DNA from 4 places in the Lelliottia sp. GFLA7 genome. Region 1 is predicted to be linked to each of the others. Evidence: predicted binding sites of a transcription regulator. Region 1 holds the regulator's gene; each other region holds the start of a gene.
What was found. Region 1 encodes LexA, which represses DNA repair genes until DNA is damaged. Its sites were predicted from a motif close to TNCTGTATGTACATACAGNA; they were not measured.
Positions count from the first base shown of each region.

Region 1 (2,207 bases):
GCGTGAGGTATCGAGCCCTAATTCCAGCGCGGGTTCCGCCGGGATAGACTTACTTTTTACCAGTACGCTTAATGGTAAATTAAGTAATTTGTAGTAAATTCGTGGCCAGCCGGACATAAACGATGTAAAGCCTCTGGTTAATAATGCAATTGCGGCGCAAGGATAACAGAAAGCGCGCAAGATTTCTGTTGTTACCCGTCATACTTCAGGCTGCTGCGAAACCCGCCGCAGCCCTTGTTACTGACGCTAAATCTAATAAAAGGTTCTTTTAATGGCCAATAATACCACTGGGTTTACCCGAATCATCAAAGCTGCCGGTTATTCATGGAAAGGTTTCCGCGCGGCATGGATAAATGAAGCCGCCTTCCGGCAAGAAGGCGTTGCCGCAATTATTGCCGTGATTATCGCGTGCTTCCTTGATGTTGATGCTATCACCCGCGTACTTCTCATCAGCTCAGTACTGTTGGTGATGATAGTGGAAATTCTCAACAGCGCTATCGAAGCCGTTGTTGACCGTATTGGCTCTGATTTCCACGAACTTTCTGGTCGTGCGAAAGACATGGGCTCTGCCGCTGTACTGCTGGCGATTATCATCGCTGCCATTACCTGGGTCACCCTCCTTTGGTCACATTTTCGATAAGCTTTCAGGAATCGAATAAGTCTCTGGTTTTTTGTGCAGTTTTTGATTCCAAATTCGCCTTTGACTGTATATACTCACAGCATAACTGTATATACACCCAGGGGGCGGAATGAAAGCGTTAACGGCCAGACAGCAAGAGGTGTTTGATCTCATCAGGGATCACATCAGCCAGACGGGAATGCCACCCACGCGTGCGGAAATCGCACAGCGCCTGGGCTTCCGTTCACCAAACGCCGCGGAAGAGCATCTTAAAGCGCTGGCACGTAAAGGCGTTCTTGAGATTGTTTCAGGCGCGTCTCGCGGTATCCGCTTACTGGTGGAAGAAGAAACGGGCATCCCTCTTATCGGTCGCGTTGCGGCGGGTGAGCCGTTGCTGGCACAGCAGCACATTGAAGGCCACTATCAGGTTGATCCGGGTATGTTTAAGCCGAGCGCAGATTTCTTACTGCGTGTTAGCGGTATGTCCATGAAGGATATTGGTATTCTGGACGGCGATCTGTTGGCGGTACATAAAACTCAGGATGTGCGCAACGGACAGGTTGTTGTTGCGCGTATTGACGACGAAGTCACGGTTAAGCGCCTGAAAAAACAGGGTAACACCGTGCAACTTCTGCCTGAAAACAGTGAGTTTTCTCCGATTCTGGTGGATCTGCGCGAGCAAACCTTCTCTATTGAAGGGTTGGCGGTTGGCGTTATCCGCAACGGTGAATGGCTGTAATTTCTCTCTGACAGGCTGCGTCATCCACGCAGCCTGACTGTCTTATCTCGCTTCCGGTAATTTCCTATGTCTCTGCTGACAACTTCAGACAAGGCATTATGGCGTCTTGCGCTGCCAATGATTTTTTCCAATATCACCGTTCCTTTGCTTGGACTGGTGGATACGGGCGTCATTGGACATCTTGATTCTCCCGTCTATTTAGGTGGCATCGCGATTGGTGCGATGGCGACCAGCTTCCTCTTTATGCTGCTCCTGTTTTTGCGCATGAGCACGACCGGACTGACCGCCCAGGCCTTTGGCGCGAAAGATCCGGTACGCCTTGGGCGGGCGCTGGTTCAGCCGCTGATCCTGGCGTTAGGTGCCGGGCTACTGATTGTCGTATTGCGTACACCTCTGATCGATCTGGCGCTGCATATTGTCGGTGGCAGCGAAGCCGTGCTGGAACAGGCGCGCCGTTTTCTGGAGATTCGCTGGCTCAGCGCCCCTGCTTCACTCGCTAACCTCGTTCTGCTTGGCTGGCTACTCGGTGTGCAATATGTCCGTGCCCCGGTCATTTTGCTGGTGGTGGGGAATGTCCTGAATATCGTTCTCGATCTGTGGCTGGTGATGGGTTTGCATATGAATGTGCAGGGTGCCGCACTGGCAACCGTTGTCGCGGAATATGCCACGTTCTTTATCGGCTTATGGATGGTCAAACGTGTATTGGTGATGCGTGGCGTTTCGCTCGCGATGCTGAAAAATGCCTGGCGGGGCAATATGCGCAAGCTGCTGGCGCTGAACCGCGACATCATGTTGCGCTCTCTGTTGCTCCAGCTATGCTTCGGTGCGATGACCGTATTGGGCGCGCGT
Region 1 covers NZ_JBWLAQ010000003.1:36,279-38,485, forward strand. Annotated here, with positions in the region: gene plsB (glycerol-3-phosphate 1-O-acyltransferase PlsB) at 1-117, opposite strand, end outside; gene AC07RN_RS10450 (diacylglycerol kinase) at 272-640, shown strand; gene lexA (transcriptional repressor LexA) at 750-1,358, shown strand; gene dinF (MATE family efflux transporter DinF) at 1,425-2,207, shown strand, end outside.

Region 2 (2,207 bases), on a different contig from region 1:
TTCAAGTTTTTCCAGTATCGATTCAGTCGGCATGTCCTCCCGTTCAAAAAAACACTATCCAGCGGGCTAAACAGATTGCTTCATATGCTGCATGCATATGTGAAAAGCATTGTTAAATGCTACTAATGAAGGAAATACTTGATCACTGTATAACGCCAGCGTTTTGGTTGGCGCAATACCGACCCCGACTCTTAGTCCGGTGATTTTATACACCCTATCCCGCATCTGATGTCCGAACGTCTCAAGCGGCATACAGCCAGCAATACCCGTCAGATTAACAAACGCCTCGTCAATGGAATAAATGTCAATCGCGGGGGCCATCTCTTCCAGCGTCGCCATCACGCGCTCACTCAGATCGGCATAAAGCGCGTAATTAGAACTAAAAACAGCCACTTGCTGACGGTGAAGATCGTCTTTGATCTTAAAGTATGGCGCACCCATTTTGATGCCCAGTCTTTTGGCCTCTTCTGACCGAGAGATTATGCAGCCATCGTTATTCGAGACCACGACCACCGGCTTGCCCAGAAGATCTGGGCGGAATACCGTTTCGCAGCTGGTGTAGAAGCTGTTGACATCAATTAGCGCGAACATATTTGTGCGATTTCAACGTGTGAGTCACTACGCCGAAGATTTGCAGCTCTTCTTCGGCGTCAAAAATGATGGGAGAAAAGCGCGGATTACGTGGCACAAGCTGCAAAATGGGGCGAACGCGTAGCTCTTTCACCGTAAATTCCCCGGCGACGGCGGCCACAACGATGTCGCCGTGCTCAGGCGTTAAAGCGCGATCTACCACCAGCAAGTCACCGTCAGTAATCCCTGCCCCGATCATGGACTCCCCGCTGACCCGGATAAAATACGTGGCGCTGGGGTGCTTAATCACCAGTTTATTGAGATCGATGCGATCTTCTACGTAGTCCTGAGCCGGACTGGGAAAGCCACACGACGCGCGCTCCAGGAAGAGAGGTAACTCAATGAGAGTGTTGAGGTCGCACGAAAAAAGATGACTCATAATTGCTTACCTGCAGATAGCTGTATATAAATACAGTATTATGAGTTTTAGGTAGGGATCAAGGCACTTTTGGGACGATCATCCAAACACGTTGAAGTTTGTGGGAATTTAGTTTGCAGGGTGAGCACAAACACGCGCCCGGATGGCGTATCTCTGTTGCTTAACAATGAATCCCCGCCGTTTTGGTAGGCGCGCTTTTGTAAGGTTCGCTCCTCGCTGATAGCAGACCTACCGCCTTTATTGTGACGGCAAAATGCGACATAGACATTTCTGGTACAAGACATTAAATCAACGGCGCGAGTCCGCTTGTTCGAATAGGTTTGATGAACTATATGGCGATAAAAAGGCCCCATAAGGGGCTTTATGAAACGCTTCAACACAATGAAATAAAAGGATTTATTTCAGGTCATGTCCACATGTTGACCACATTGAGACATATAGCCCCGCAAATGCGGGGCTTTTAAAGTTATCATGAAATATTTGGATTTTTTACAATCATATTAGCCAACTCTCTGTTTTTAATGATTAAATCATTTATCAATTTTACACTGAAATTCTCAATTGTTAGCTGTTGTCTTGCGTCCAAATAATCTTCTAAATAGTCTATTACCTCACCTTCGCTTTTCGAAAACGAAATATTTTTCAAGTTCATAGTTTGAGTTAATGATTCCTCATTTGAACCATATATAATCGTTCTGTTAATATCATAATCCAATGCAACAGAGTCTACAAGAATTAGCTCAGGTGATTTAAAATAATATGCTAAAATAGATTTAAAAAGTGTTTCTTTTGCTTTTTCGCTGAAATCATAATCCCCATAACCGTCTTCTGCACATTTTTCCATAATGCTTTGAGTGTCGATTGGGAATACGTTAACAACAGCTCTAACTATATATTCATAAAGATGAGATACTGGATCTCGCTTTACGAATCTGAATATATGTTTTGAAGGTGTAGCCTCTTTATTTATTGGATTCAATTTAAACCAAGAAAGAACATTCGTGAGTTCATCTCTTTTAGTTTTATCAATTTTTTTTAAAATTTTGAAAATATCGTTAAAATCAACGTTATCAATCCCATCATATTGTAATGCAGTCATGAAAAATGAAGCAAGATCATAATGGTTTTTGAATTCGTAATTATCAGTTTCCGTTCTTTTGATGCCAGCAAGTTGTAATCTTTCTAATGCCAAATTACC
Region 2 covers NZ_JBWLAQ010000001.1:59,843-62,049, forward strand. Annotated here, with positions in the region: partial or broken gene AC07RN_RS00275 (Y-family DNA polymerase) at 154-591, opposite strand; gene umuD (translesion error-prone DNA polymerase V autoproteolytic subunit) at 575-1,009, opposite strand; gene AC07RN_RS00285 (GTP pyrophosphokinase) at 1,479-2,207, opposite strand, start outside.
Region 2: a site for LexA is predicted at 1,028-1,047, ahead of umuD (translesion error-prone DNA polymerase V autoproteolytic subunit). Genes of this name have one in related genera too.

Region 3 (2,207 bases), on a different contig from region 1:
AGCCAGCCGCACAGGAACATCGCCCCCGCACACCAGAGCAACATCACGGGCAACGAAATCAGCTCAAGTTTTAATGCAATCAACCCTAATGCAGAGCCAAAAATCGTACCGCCGATGCGCTCGAAGGCACGTGGAACCACGTTTCCCCAAAAAGATATCGGCCCCATGATGACCACCAACGTGATCAAAGGCCAGGTTCCCTCGGGGATATCCAGCAGACGCACCAGTAAAAAAGTGAGGATGAATGCCAGCGCGATGCGGCAACCATGCACGACGCGGTAATTCCGATACAGTCGGATTTCAAAAGGCGTTAATGATTTGTCGGGACGCACACCCGCTCTCCAGATACACGGCAAATCACAATTGTACTGTGTTTTCTGCCAGACGTATCACGCCCGGCAGAAAAACCCTACAAATCGCAGGAATAATCATTGTTATCCGGCTTTATTCTGCACCGGAACAAACATTTCAATATCCCAGTAACCATCGGCATTGCCATCATTCAGATAGCGTTCAAAGCAGGGTTTAGGGGCGATTTGATAGTGATTGTCCTGGAGCAGGCTGTTGAAGAAACTATGCCATGGGGTGCCGAAATCGTAGTTTTCGACGCGTGCTGTGGCAATCGCATAATCACCGGCAGCCACTTCGGTGAGGATAACGCCTTCGCTGTTTGCCGGGATGACAAAATCGTCGGGAACAGTGACAACCGTATCGCAGCGCAGTTTCTCTGCGGGCACTTCGTCTGGATTATCATAATAGACCGCCACCCACTCAAGCGGCTGAATATGGTGTCCATCCACCCACATCATGAGTTGCTCAAAACCTTGCTTAACGGTTTGCTCCCACGGCCCAACCATATGAAAACCGGCAATCTTACGCTTCTGTTGCTGCTTGATGCTGTAGTCCATACTGCCTCCGTTTATTACTGTGTATTTATACACTATAAAGCAGATTCTTTATGTCCAGCAAATATGACGCGTTGATTATGCGAGCAGACTCGCACGACTGCCAGTCTGCTCGTTACGGTCTTAACGGTTCGTCAGGCTTTATGGTGCAGATAATCACTCAGCCGAGAGAACATCCCGCCCTTGCCGACGCTTTCCAGCGTGACTAATGGCCAGTGCGCCACAATTTTATCGCGATCGTAAAGCTCAATTTCACCTACTCGCTGGTGCGCCGCGATAGGGGCCTCCAGCTCTTTTTTATCAAGTACATATTTGGCCTTAATGTTGGCAACTTCCGCTTTTGGCAACGCCAGCCAGAAATCCTGATCCGTACCCAGCGAGATGTGTTCTTTATCGCCGTACCAGATGCGCTCGGTGCCCACTTTTTTGCCGTTATGCAAGATTTGCACGGTATCGAAGTTTTGCTGGCCCCAATGCAGCAGTTTGCGCGCCTGATCCTCACGCCCTTTCGGACTCTCGCCGCCCATGATCACCGCAATCAACCGGCGCTGACCATCGACTGCCGAGGCGATCAGGTTAAAGCCAGCGCCAGACGTGTGCCCGGTTTTGAGTCCGTCGACCTTCAGGGTTTTATCCCAAAGCAGCCCATTGCGGTTTTGCTGCGTGACACCATTCCAGGTCAGGCTCTTTTCACTGTACATATGATAAAAATCTGGCTCGCCGTGAATAATCGCGCGTGAAAGCACCGCGAGATCATAGGCTGAGCTGTGTTGCCCTGGTGCATCCAGACCATGTACCGTTTCAAAATGGGTATCGCGCAGACCCAGTTTTTGCACATACTCGTTCATCATATTGACGAATTGCGGCTGCCCACCTGCCACATAATCCGCCAGCGCCACGCAGGCGTCATTCCCAGAATCAACGATTAAACCCCGGCTCAGATCGCGAACTGAAACGCGTTCACCCGCTTTCAGGAACATCAGCGATGACCCGTCAAACACAGGATTACCCTTCGCCCACGCATCGCGTCCAACGGTGACCATATCGTCAGGGGTAATGCGATGGCTATCGATAGCACGATCGACAACATAGCCTGTCATTAACTTGGTGAGGCTGGCCGGATTGCGCTGTTGATGTTCGTTGCCCGCCGTTAAAATTTGACCAGTGGTATAGTCCATCAGCACCCAAGAACCAGCCTGTATAGCTGGCGGTTGCGGCGAAAAATCCAACGGATCGGCCGCCAGGGCAGGAGTGACACTCGAAGCGAGTAAAGAAAGAGCAATAAACAGACGGCGTTTCAAC
Region 3 covers NZ_JBWLAQ010000002.1:476,842-479,048, forward strand. Annotated here, with positions in the region: gene AC07RN_RS07840 (FUSC family protein) at 1-332, opposite strand, end outside; gene sbmC (DNA gyrase inhibitor SbmC) at 435-908, opposite strand; gene dacD (serine-type D-Ala-D-Ala carboxypeptidase DacD) at 1,040-2,207, opposite strand, start outside.
Region 3: a site for LexA is predicted at 924-943, ahead of sbmC (DNA gyrase inhibitor SbmC). Genes of this name have one in related genera too.

Region 4 (2,207 bases), on a different contig from region 1:
GCTGGATGGCAAAGCGGTTATCGTGTGTTCGACCGGTATCGGCGGCCCGTCTACTTCTATCGCTGTTGAAGAACTGGCGCAGCTGGGCATTCGTACTTTCCTGCGTATCGGGACAACTGGCGCTATTCAGCCGCACATCAACGTCGGCGACGTGCTGGTGACCACGGCTTCTGTGCGTCTGGACGGTGCAAGTCTGCACTTTGCGCCAATGGAATATCCAGCTGTAGCGGACTTTGAATGTACCACTGCACTGGTTGAAGCCGCGAAATCCGTGGGCGCAACGACCCACATCGGCGTGACCGCCTCTTCTGATACCTTCTACCCAGGCCAGGAGCGTTACGACACCTTCTCCGGTCGCGTAGTGAACCGCTTCAAGGGTTCGATGGAAGAATGGCAGTCCATGGGCGTAATGAACTACGAAATGGAATCTGCAACGCTGCTGACCATGTGCGCAAGCCAGGGTCTGCGTGCCGGTATGGTGGCGGGTGTTATCGTTAACCGCACCCAGCAAGAAATTCCAAATGCAGAAACCATGAAGAAAACCGAAAGCCATGCGGTGAAAATCGTGGTTGAAGCGGCTCGCCGCCTAATCTAGTTTCCCCTTTCAGATAAAAGGCCGACGCGTTCGGCCTTTTCTTTTTGCGTAGCGCCTCGCAGGAAACCCCTTTCAAACTGGACGTTTATACAGCACAATTCTATTTTGTGCGGGTAATGGTTTGATGCAGGGGGCGTTGTGGATATCTCAATCCTAATTTATGCAGTGATTGCGCTGGTGGGCGCGGGTGTGGGCTGGCTGATGTCCGGCTACCAGCATGCGCAACATAAAGCCGATCAGCTGGCCGATCGTGAAGAGATGGTGGCTGAGCTCAGCGCTGCAAAACAACAACTTACCCAGAGCGCACACTGGCGTGATGAGTGCGAATTGCTCAACAATGAATTGCGTAATCTGCGTGATATCAACACCTCTTTAGAAGCCGATCTGCGCGAAGTCACCACCCGTCTGGAATCCACCCAACTGCATGCTGAAGACAAAATCCGTCAGATGATCAACAGCGAGCAGCGCCTGAGCGAGCAGTTTGAAAATCTGGCTAACCGTATCTTTGAGCAGAGCAATCGCCGCGTTGATGAGCAGAATCGCCAGAGCCTGAATGGTTTGCTGACCCCCTTGCGTGAACAACTGGATGGTTTTCGTCGCCAGGTGCAGGACAGCTTTGGCCAGGAGTCGCGTGAACGCCACACGCTGGCGCATGAGATCCGTAACCTCCAGCAGCTGAATGCGCAGATGGCGCAAGAGGCGGTCAACCTGACCCGTGCGCTCAAGGGCGACAATAAAACGCAGGGTAACTGGGGTGAAGTGGTGCTTACCCGCGTGCTGGAGGCCTCTGGTCTGCGAGAGGGATATGAATACGAAACGCAGGTGAGTATTGAAACCGACACTCGGTCGCGGATGCAGCCTGATGTCATCGTGCGTCTCCCGCAAGGTAAAGACGTGGTGATTGACGCCAAAATGACGCTGGTGGCCTACGAACGTTACTTCAATGCCGAAGATGACTTCACCCGAGAATCCGCGCTACAGGAGCACATCGCCTCCATGCGAAATCATATTCGCCTGCTGGGGCGAAAAGATTATCAGCAGTTGCCAGGACTACGCTCGCTGGATTATGTGCTGATGTTTATTCCGGTCGAGCCGGCATTTTTGCTGGCGCTCGACAGACAACCTGAACTTATCACCGAAGCGTTGAAAAACAATATTATGCTCGTCAGCCCCACCACGCTGCTGGTTGCGCTGCGCACCATCGCTAACCTGTGGCGCTACGAGCATCAAAGCCGTAACGCGCAGCAAATTGCCGATCGCGCCAGCAAGCTGTACGACAAAATGCGCCTGTTTGTGGACGACATGACCTCCGTTGGGCAAAGCCTGGACAGGGCGCAGGATAATTACCGCCAGGCGATGAAAAAACTCTCGTCTGGCCGAGGAAATCTGCTTTCACAAGCTGAGGCGTTTCGCAGCCTGGGCGTTGAAGTGAAGCGCGAGATTAATCCGGAATTGGTGGAGCAGGCCACGGCTCAGGACGAAGAATATCGTCTGCGGGACGGGGCAGGTGAGCAAAATACAGGCAATCAAGACAACGATTTAGACGCACAAGCGTCGTCCGAAACGCAGGCAGACCGATTCTTTCGGGGTGGTTGAATCGTAGGGCAAACGC
Region 4 covers NZ_JBWLAQ010000013.1:16,364-18,570, reverse strand. Annotated here, with positions in the region: gene udp (uridine phosphorylase) at 1-595, shown strand, start outside; gene rmuC (DNA recombination protein RmuC) at 734-2,191, shown strand.
Region 4: a site for LexA is predicted at 671-690, ahead of rmuC (DNA recombination protein RmuC). Genes of this name have one in related genera too.